One region of the Nostoc sp. TCL26-01 genome, then DNA from elsewhere that is predicted to be linked to it. Evidence: riboswitches for the same ligand, from Rfam matches in the RefSeq annotation. Region 1 holds a riboswitch; the other holds the start of a gene.

Region 1 (5,237 bases):
AATATTGGTTTTACCTTCGCTCAAGGTAAAGAAGTTTGGCTAGGACATCCAGATAGATTGTTGGGTGTTATGGAATCCTTCATAGAAAAATATCCCAAAACCTATCGTTCCTTGGTGAAAGCCATGATCGAAGCCTGTCAGTATTGTAGCAAACCCGAAAATCGCCAAGAAGTTGCTGAATTACTCACCGACCGTTCATTTACAGGTGCAAAACCCAAAAAACTAGGCGCACCCCTCACCAAGTTGACAGCCCCAGGAATTATTGGTGCATACAACTACGGAGGATTTGATGGCAAAGATCGCACCATCACGGCAGCAGATACGACAATTTTCTATGATATTCCCGACACCTTACCTAAACAACCAGCCGAACACTCAACATTTTTATGGAGATCCAGGAGTCTGTGGTTAATGACTCAAGCCGCCCGTTGGGGACAGATTAAGGAATTCCCTAAAAATGCCAATCAACTAGCCGAAAAAGGCTGGAGAACAGATTTATATCGAGAGATAGCCTCAGAAATGGGCATTGAGTGTCCCAAGGATGATTACAAAGTTGAGCCTGCCGAAGTATTTATAGATAATAAAGGTTTTGATCCTAGTGATCCCGTTGGTTATCTCAATAGTTTCGCCATTAGGGCTAATGCTCCTACTCGTTTTTTCTTGTCTTGAAAATAGGGTTTAGAGGCTATAAGCTAGTATTTTTCCTCAAAAATCATCTTGCTTCTACACCTCTAAATCCTTTAGTTAATAGTGCTAATTTTTTAGGAGCATTTGATATGGAATATACACCGTTAGTAGTAGATACTCAACAAAAAGTCATGTCCCGCCATAACTTTTTAGAAATTGAAAATTTAGTCAAGTCTTATCCCACACCAGATAAAAGTAACTTCGTGGTTTTAGATGGTGTGAATTTAACAATTGGTGAAGACGAGTTTATTTCTGTGATTGGGCATTCTGGCTGCGGTAAATCAACTTTGTTAAAAATTGTAGCGGGTTTAGAAAAAGCTACCTCCGGCTCAGTAAAGTTAGATGGGAAAGAAATCCGTCAACCAGGAGCTGAAAGGATGATGGTATTTCAAAACTATTCCCTATTACCTTGGTTAACTGTCAGAGAAAATATCCGTCTCGCTGTAGATGAAGTGTTAAAAAATGCTAAACGTTCCGAAAAAATTAGCATTGTGAACGAACACTTGGCGATGGTAAACTTGACGGCGGCAGCAGATAAATATCCTGATGAAATTTCTGGAGGTATGAAACAAAGAGTAGGCATTGCTAGAGCCTTAGCAATTCGTCCAAAAATGCTGCTGATGGATGAACCTTTTGGCGCATTGGATGCTTTAACAAGAGGTAAATTGCAAAGGCAAGTATTAGATATTTGGGAAAATCATCGCCAAGCAGTAATGATGATTACCCACGATGTCGATGAAGCGATTTATATGAGCGATCGCATCGTTTTAATGACTAATGGGCCAGCTGCTAATATTGGAGAAATATTAGAAGTACCATTTCCTCATCCACGTGATAGATCGGCAATGCGAAACACCAAAGAATATTTTGAACTTCGCAACCACGCCCTCAATTTCCTCGACAAATATTTTACCCAAGAAGAGTAAAATAGACTATGATTTCTTTTAGTGGGTAGCCTAATTCAAATTCAATTTTGATGAGTTTGAAACGGAGGAACCAAATTATGGGGCGCATCTTGCTGAGAGTAGAGATTTAAGTTTCACTCATTACTCAAAACTCATCACCGGCTAAACGCCGCGCTACCGCTAACAGCACTCAACAAGAGAGACACCTTCCAGTCTTAGCCCGTCAGCTAACTCCGTCGGCAATGGAAGGAACCCCCAAGACTTTGGCTTGCATACCAGTTGTTATTGGGGTTTCCTTGCGGATATGATTGTCCGTCTCTACCCTGCTTCTCATTGATTGTTCGTTAAGCTTAGGAGAAGTTAAAGCTGTGAAAGTTAAGCCAATGTTAGCCCGCTTACAAAGCGCGATGGGACGTGATGATTTAATTGACAAAATGATATTGTTACCAGAACCAAGAAAACTGTTAACAAAAAAGGTGCAAACAACAACGTCAATTAACTTAATTGTTGGTTATGATGCTTCTCCTAACAGTCATACTGCACTTGATATCGCATTTTGGATTGCCCATCAAACAAGACTAGCTACAAATGAACAAGTGACAGTCCAAGCTGTTTATGTAGTAGAAGAAGCGTCACAGCCTGATTATTCTAACGTTTTGCATTTTACCAAACGCTTACCGACACTGGAGTGTCAAGTTAGCGAAGTCACTAAGTCTATCACATCTGTTTTAACTCCATCAAAACTAGCAAGAATAAAGTCATATCTCCAAACAGAAACAATCACACCTCTGCAAGAAGCAGATAGAATTCTTTGGCAAGCACGCAGTTTAGCTGAAGAATGGCAAGGTTCTTTCAAATCTCATTTGCGGTTTGGCTGTGTGAGTACAGAACTGAAAAAAGTGGCAGAATCGGAATCTGCTGATATCCTATTTTTAGGATGTCAATCTGTGTATCATCCTCTCATTGCAGCCTTTGGTGCTAATTTCCCTTGTGCCGTCATCGGTATTCCCAATTGCATAGATGAATAAACCACATATAGGATTTCAGAAATTATTCTTCTGAAATAAAATGTGCAAATTCAGCCACCTATACTTAGGTGGTTTTTTTCGCTATTATGCAACCAAACAAATTGTGAGAGGTTAGTGTGGAAAATTGGCAAGCGATTCTGAGTGCGATCGCATTTATCGGGGTGATCATCTTAGTCATGACAGAATGGGTACATCTCACCGTTGCTGCTTTACTGGGAGCATTATTACTAGTATTTACCAACGTCATGACTTTGCAGGAGGCTGTTGGTTACATCGGTAATAGTCACGGTACAATAGGTCTATTCTTTGGTGTAATGGTGTTAGTCAGAGCATTTGAGCCTACCAAAATATTTGATTATATCGCCACTCAAATAGTCCTACTTGCTAAAGGTGATGGTAAACGTCTACTACTGGGTATTGTCGCTCTTGTAACTCCCATTTGTGCAGTTTTACCCAACGCCACTACTGTAATGTTATTAGCACCACTAATTCCCCCAATGGCACAGGAAGTAGGAGTAAATTTTGTTCCTTTATTAATCTTAATGGTGTTTGTTGCCAATAGCGCCGGGCTATTAACATTAGTTGGTGATCCTGCTACTTTTATTGTCGGTGATGCTGTTAACATCAGTTTTATAGAGTATCTCCAAAAATTAAGTTTAGGCGGTGTTATTGCTGTGGTGACAGTCACAGCGACGCTACCATTTTTATTCCGCAAAATTTGGCATACCAAACTAGAAAATCTCGAAGAATTGCCACATCCCCAAATTAATCATCCACGAGTTTTAACGCTTGGGGCTTTTATCATCGCTTTCGTGCTGCTATTTTTTGTCATTGGTGAATCTTTGCCATTTCCCATTTCCCCAGCTGCGGTGGCTTTGTTAGGTGCAGCCTTGGCTTTATTGCTATCTCATCAAAGTAAAATTGATTCAGTCAACAATATTTTACGTGATGTAGATTGGAGTACATTGATATTTTTTATGAGTATCTTTGTGTTGATTGGCGGCTTAGAGAAAACAGGGATAATTAGTAGTCTGTCAGGAATATTATCAGTTGTTCTTGGTAAAAATATTATTTTAGGTTCTCTAGTTTTATTATTTTTTGTGGGTATACTATCTAGCGTCGTCCCCAATATTCCGTTAGTGGTGGGGATGGTTCCTTTACTGAAACAATATATCGTCACCGTAGGATTAGCACCAGCCGAAGTTTTAGCACAAGACTTTCAAGGGCAATTTCCCCCAGAGGTATTGCCATTATTTTATGCCATGATGTTTGGCGCTACCTTGGGAGGAAATGGCACACTCGTCGGTGCGTCTTCTAACATTGTGGCGGCGGGAATTTCTGAACAACATGGACGACGGATTTCTTTTAAAACTTTTCTTCATTATGGCATTCCCATCACAATCCTACAGCTAATAACCTCAGCATTATATGTGTTGATTAGGTTCTTAATCTAACAGCACATTATAGGAAATATTATTTATTTCAATAGAAAATTACATATTCTTATGATTTAAGGAGTGTATGGTTGCATACCATGCTCTAAAATGCTGATATTGGGTCAAAATATCAATATTCAGCATTCATCAGGATTGTCAATTATGAACTTACCAGAAGAATATAGTGCTAATAACACAGTAGAGATAGAAAACGGGAGTATAAACTCGGCTATAAATCTACAGCAAACTCATAACAGTATAAGTGAAATTAATAACTTAGATAAAATTCGAGATATTCTCTTTGGCAACCAAATGCGGGAGTTGGAAAAGAGGTTTACTCGTTTAGAAGAACGGATGGTAAAAGAATTCTCTCATGTACGGGATGAAGCAAAGCAACGTTTAGATGCCGTAGAAATATATGTAACAAAAGAAATTGAAGCTTTAGGAGAACTTTTGAAAAATGAACAAATAGAGCGCGAATCTGAGTTAAAAGTAATTACTGAAGAATATAAATTTATCAATACATCTCTAGAAAAGAAACTGGTACATTTTGCCGAACAAACTATTAATAATCAACGTAATTTACGTGAGCAAATCCTAAACCAATCGAAAAACTTGCAAGATGAGATTAGACAAAAGTATGAAGAAATAAATAGTTTAATTGAAAAAGAGACTCAAGAAATCCGTCATGACAAAACTGACCGTGCTAATTTAGCATCCCTCTTTACAGAACTTGCTTTTCGATTAAATAAAGAAAATAATTCTTGAACAATATTAACTAATTATATTACAAGCAACTATCTCAGTTTTTTAGGCTGAGAAAATTCACCTAACCAACCATAAAAAAACAGACTATCTCAATATAAATTGTGTATTGGGGGAGAGTATTTATGAATAATAATTCAAGAGAGCCAAGCAGTAAAATATACCCTCTAATTAATAAAAACGCTAAAGTTGATGACGAATTAGATAGACTGCGGAGTTTGTTATTAGGAATTGAGCCAGCAAAATTGCAGCAACTTTATGAGTTATTAGAGAATCCTCAAATCCGCCCAGAAGATATTAGTCGTCTACTACCAGAAGCCGTAACTTTAAGATACCAGCAAGATAAACAGTTAATTACAGCAATGGTTTCTACAGTGGAGGAAGCAATTCAAGCTTCTGTTCAGCAAGACGAAAAT
Region 2 (5,237 bases), 450 kb from region 1:
GAAGCCAGAGCTTGGCGATCAAATAATTGGCGTGCAGTAGCGTCGGGATTGCTACCACGTTTGAGGGTGAATAATAAATTCTTATTTGTGCAAGTAGCGTTTTTTTCCGCAGTGGCGCACACAACAGGTAGTCTGTTGAGAATACCTGTTTTGATAAATCTCAGAGTCCCGTTATCATAATTTCTCTGAAATCTGTAAGATACCTGCTGACATCGTTTCTCCGGTGATAAACCCGAAAAATAACTAGAAACCCAATAAACTAGCGGTATTTTCCGGTTATCTTGGGTGAAAACAAAGGTTGTGGGTACAGATGCTCCCTGATATTGGCTCTTATCGCAAACAAAGGTAGGACTTCCCCCGTAGCTTGGTTGATTGAGCATAGTTGCTGTAACAAAGGTAGTTAGCACCCCCACACCAAAAACTCTCGTACCCCATGTTAAGACTTGACTAGATGTCTCCAGGTTCATAAATACAACTTAATTAAGACAAAGTAAATACGCCAAGCTACAAACGCAAACCGATATATTTCGGATTATCTTTTTCATATATGTTCTGAAATTACCATATTTATCTAGATTTTCAGCAAAACTAGGGGGTTGAAGTCTGCTAATTCTGTTAAATTTATCACTATCATGATTGATAAGTGTAACAGTATGTGTAGGGTGAGTTTAGACAAAGCAATCACACCGAACAATTAAACATAGCGGCGATGACTCACCATATTTTAAAAGCTACCAAGTCAACTGTACATTTAGGAGGTTTTTCTCATCTCCTAGAACCATCACTGACTGTAGATTCAGGTGACACAATTGATGTAGAAACATACACTGGTTACTACATTTACGACAAAGCACCAAGAGAGTTTCTCACCCCAGAATTTCTGGATATCTGCCAAAATCTACCTCCAGAAAGAAAAATTGCGGCTGGGCCACATTTACTAACCGGGCCAATTTATGTAAGGGACGCAGAACCAGGGGATGTTGTAGAGGTAAGATTAGAAGCGATCGCTCCTAGTTTACCCATAGGATTTAATGCTATTCGCTCAGGTTGGGGAGCTTTACCTCATCAATTTACTCAACCCGCTTTGCGATTTATCACTCTCGATTTAGTCAACCAACTGACTGAATTTCCTGTGAATAGCGGCATTAAAATTCCTCTCAAGCCTTTTTTTGGTATTCTGGGAGTTGCCACCCCAGAAAATGCTCGTTCATCCGTTCCCCCTGGCAATTATGGTGGTAACATTGATAACCGTGAACTCCAAGCAGGCTCTAGAATATTTTTGCCTGTTTTTGTCCCAGGTGCATTATTTTCTATTGGTGATGGACATTCAGCTCAAGGAGATGGAGAAGTGAATGTTACAGCCATTGAAACTTCTATGAATGGTCGGATTCAGTTAAAACTCCGCAAAGATTTGCATTTTGTCACACCCATTGCCGACACAGCAACTGATATTATCACAATGGGTTTTGCCCCAACTTTAGATGCGGCTTTAGAACTGGCACTCCAAAACATGATTGATTTTTTAACAAAGTTTGCAAATTTGTCCCCAGAAGATGCTTATGTTTTGTGCAGTTTAGCTGTCAATTTTCACATCACGCAAGTTGTCAATAGCCCCCATAAAGGAATTCATGGTTTGCTATCTAAAGCAATTTTGTCATCTAAAATAAGTTTATAGTTAAAGAAAAACTCACAATTTTGTATGTCTAATTTACTCTGGCAACTGTTGTTAATTGGTTTGGTAGCTGGTGTCGCAGGCGGAATGTTTGGTATTGGTGGTGGGGCTATCATGGTTCCAGCAATGGTACTATTAATAGGTCTTGATCAAAAATTTGCCACTGGTACTTCTATCGCTGCGCAAATTTTACCCATTGGACTGTTAGGAGCAGCAGTTTACTATCGCAGTGGCAATATTAATTTTAAATATGCTGTGATTATTGCTGTAGGTTTATTAATTGGTAACTTATTTGGAGCTATGTTTGCTACTCAACCATTTATTACCAGTGAAACCATGAAAAAGCTTTATGGCATATTTTTATTATTAATTGGTTTTAGATATTTGTTAGTACGTTAACAGAACTTACGTATAAAGTATAGTATTGGGAAATACCTGCGCCATTTTTTGTAGGTCGGGTTGAGTGCAGGGAAGCCCAGTACTACGAATTAAGACTTTTTCGATTTGGCGAAGGTATTGAAGAATCTGGTTCCAAATTATATCTTTTTGTTTACCAACTTGTCCAATTTTACCATAACGCGATAACATTGCAGAGAATATTTAAGTTAGTCTGCCTAATCCCACGTTTATCCTGACACCATAGCGTGTATAAGGGTAAACCAGGAACGGAGGAACCAAGTTAGGGGCGTATCTCCCATCAAAGCTCAAGTGTAAAAGATAATTTTTTCACTCTAGGCTTTAAAGCAATTAAGAGAAGGACATCTCTCAGTCCTAGCCCGTCAGCTAACTTCGTAGGCATTGAGAGGAGATTGAACGATCAGCATTTTTACAACTAATGCTTGTCGTCAGTATCCTTGGCTGGTATGTTTGCTCATCGTTTTACCCGCGATACTGGAAACAAAGACTTTACAGTCTGCCAAAAAATATACCTATATGTGTCATAGGTATTAAAGTTTTTGCGTAGCTTAAACGTGCTTACTTGTCAAAACAATTCTGAACAGATTAGGAGGAAAAATGTCTATTCAAAATCGTAATTCTTTTAGTGATGTTAACTTTTTACCAGAGCATAAGTTTAAGTTAATTGGCGAGTATGCAGGTAAAAAACTGTTATTAATTGGTAAAACTAATGGTTATGGTGATCCGATTGTAGCTGCTAGTCACAGTCATGAACCTAACCAAGAAGATTTATATGCCTATGATCTTTATGAGTTGATGAAGTGTAGTCACGAATTAGTGAATATTACCGAAGAAATTTAGGAAATCAAATCATCCAGTAATTTAGCAATATCCTAAATATAGAACTCATATTTGATTTCTAAAAATTAGGTACTGGCGTGTCTAGACTAAAATGTTGCAATGTAAAAGATGGAAAATCAGGGTAATGTCCAACTTAAACATCTTTATCCGATTTTTAAACCCCAAGAAACAGATAGTTCTAATGCAAAACTTTAGCCTTGCCACGCCACTACAAATACTTAATTTTATTCAAAAATCAAATAGGAGTCCTATACAACTTTAATTTATGCAAACAAATATTATAAATTCAGTACGCACACAGTTTTATAATTGGCATAAGTATCGCTGTGCCTATCAAGTTTATCAACCTAAAAACTCTACTCCTGAACCAATCCCTTTACTACTCATTCATCCCATTGGTGTAGGCTTATCAGGAAAATTTTGGCAACGCTTTTGTCATGAATGGTTAAAAGCAGAAGATCAGCGTCTGATTTATGTCCCTGATCTGTTGGGGTGTGGTGCAAGTGATCAACCTCATGTGGCTTATACACCTAAAGATTGGGCAGAACAATTACATTACTTTTTACAAAATGTAGTCAAAAAGCCAGTGATTGTTATAGTCCAAGGCGCTTTGTTCCCGGTAGCGATTGAATTAGTTCAACTGGAATTAAACTTAATTGCTGGGTTGATACTTTCAGGACCACCAACTTGGCCAGTAATCACAAAACCATCATCCAAAAGTCAACAAAAAATCGCTTGGAATATCTTTAATTCTCCTGTTGGTAATGCCTTTTATCGCTATGCACGGACACCAAAATTCCTGCGTTCTTTTTCTACACAGCGCTTGTTTGCTCAAGCAGATACTGTTGATGCAGAATGGCTAGATACTTTAGTTGCAGGTGCGGCAAATATCTCTAGTCGCCACGCTGTATTTTCATTTTTAGCGGGATTTTGGCGACAGGATTATACAAATTTAATCGCAGCTATTAAACAACCCACATTGGTAGTCATGGGTGAATCAGCATCAAGTATCAGTAAAGAAGGTAAAACAGAAACACCTGACGACACTTTAGCTGATTATCTGGCTTGTTTACCACAAGGTCATGGGGTGAAGATACCGGGACGCAATGTTTTACCTTATGAGTCTACCGGGGAATTTGTGCGAGCGATCGCTCCTTTTGTTGCTAAGTTTTGATTACCTTGACTGAATCACTGACTATTGTTGCGGTTTTTTACCTAAATATGACCAGATAACTGTAAATTTTTCTTAAAGTAACCGTAAAATTACACAAGAATTTCTGGTGCGGCAAATTGAGATATTGCTCTAAAAATAACGATACAACCTTGATTGGATATGGGTTTGAGCTATTACGTAAGTAAAATTACAATATATTTTTTTTGTAAATGTATCGTTGTGATACTAGCGCCATAAGTAAATTAACGGTAATCTCCAAAATATGCATTTGAGGTAAACACAGAGTAAAGCTTTACTGATGGCTATAAATGGCTTTACTTAAGGTTTGTGTGCGTGTCTGCCACAAAAATCTTAGGTAAAAGACTTTGTACAAAGCTTCAGAAGCAAGTTATCTGTCAGGCTCAAATTTGGCTCCTGAATGGACAGTTAAGCACAACAAATCAAGATTATTTTATGAAAACATCTCGTATTTTCCAGGCGACACTCACAGCAGCAACTTGCACTTTATCGGCTCTAGCCATATCCACTAGTGCGAATGCTGCTACTCTTACTCCCGTCGATTTAGAACTATCTTTGCTAGTTGATGTATCTGGCAGTATAGATACGACTGAGTTCAACTTGCAAAAACAAGGCTATGTAGATGCTTTCAACAGTGCCGAGCTGTTCGACGATTTTATCTCCAAAGGAAAACTAGGTAAGATTGCTGTTAACCTCATCTATTGGTCTAGTGGAAATCAACAACAGCAATCTATCGGTTGGACTCTAATTGATAGCCTAGCAGCTTCACAAAGCTTTGCTACTGCTATTGCGGCAACTACACGTCCTTTCGATGATAATACTGCGCCTGGTTCTGCCATCAACTTTGCCACACCCCTGTTCTTCAACAACGACTTTGATGGCACACGTCAAGTTATTGACGTATCTGGTGATGGTGTTCAAAATAGCGGTTCTAGCACAGCCGCAGCTCGTGATGCTGCATTAGCAGCCGGTGTTGATGCCATTAATGGTTTAGTTATTGGTGGGTCTGGAGTCTTCAATTTTTATACAAACAATGTTAAAGGTGGTACTGGCTCTTTTGTCCAGACAGCGTCTAGTTTTGCAGATTTTGGTGCAACAGTTGAGAGTAAAATTCAA

What was found. A riboswitch is a leader RNA that binds a small molecule or an ion and turns the genes downstream of it on or off. The one in region 1 is predicted to bind cyclic di-AMP.
Region 2: it holds a riboswitch for cyclic di-AMP, as region 1 does, so the genes downstream of both, FD725_RS01115 (hypothetical protein) here and FD725_RS03045 (universal stress protein) in region 1, are expected to answer to the same signal.

The regions. Positions count from the first base shown of each region.
Region 1 is NZ_CP040297.1:728,771-734,007, reverse strand. It holds gene FD725_RS03055 (ABC transporter substrate-binding protein) at 1-669, shown strand, start outside; gene FD725_RS03050 (ABC transporter ATP-binding protein) at 777-1,613, shown strand; cyclic di-AMP (ydaO/yuaA leader) riboswitch at 1,631-1,846, shown strand; gene FD725_RS03045 (universal stress protein) at 1,976-2,620, shown strand; gene FD725_RS03040 (SLC13 family permease) at 2,737-4,074, shown strand; gene FD725_RS03035 (hypothetical protein) at 4,219-4,824, shown strand; gene FD725_RS03030 (OmpA family protein) at 4,947-5,237, shown strand, end outside.
Region 2 is NZ_CP040297.1:276,743-281,979, reverse strand. It holds gene FD725_RS01135 (COP23 domain-containing protein) at 1-467, opposite strand, end outside; gene FD725_RS01130 (acetamidase/formamidase family protein) at 710-1,675, shown strand; gene FD725_RS01125 (sulfite exporter TauE/SafE family protein) at 1,700-2,071, shown strand; gene FD725_RS01120 (hypothetical protein) at 2,078-2,260, opposite strand; cyclic di-AMP (ydaO/yuaA leader) riboswitch at 2,274-2,485, shown strand; gene FD725_RS01115 (hypothetical protein) at 2,687-2,929, shown strand; gene FD725_RS01110 (alpha/beta fold hydrolase) at 3,195-4,103, shown strand; gene FD725_RS01105 (DUF1194 domain-containing protein) at 4,557-5,237, shown strand, end outside.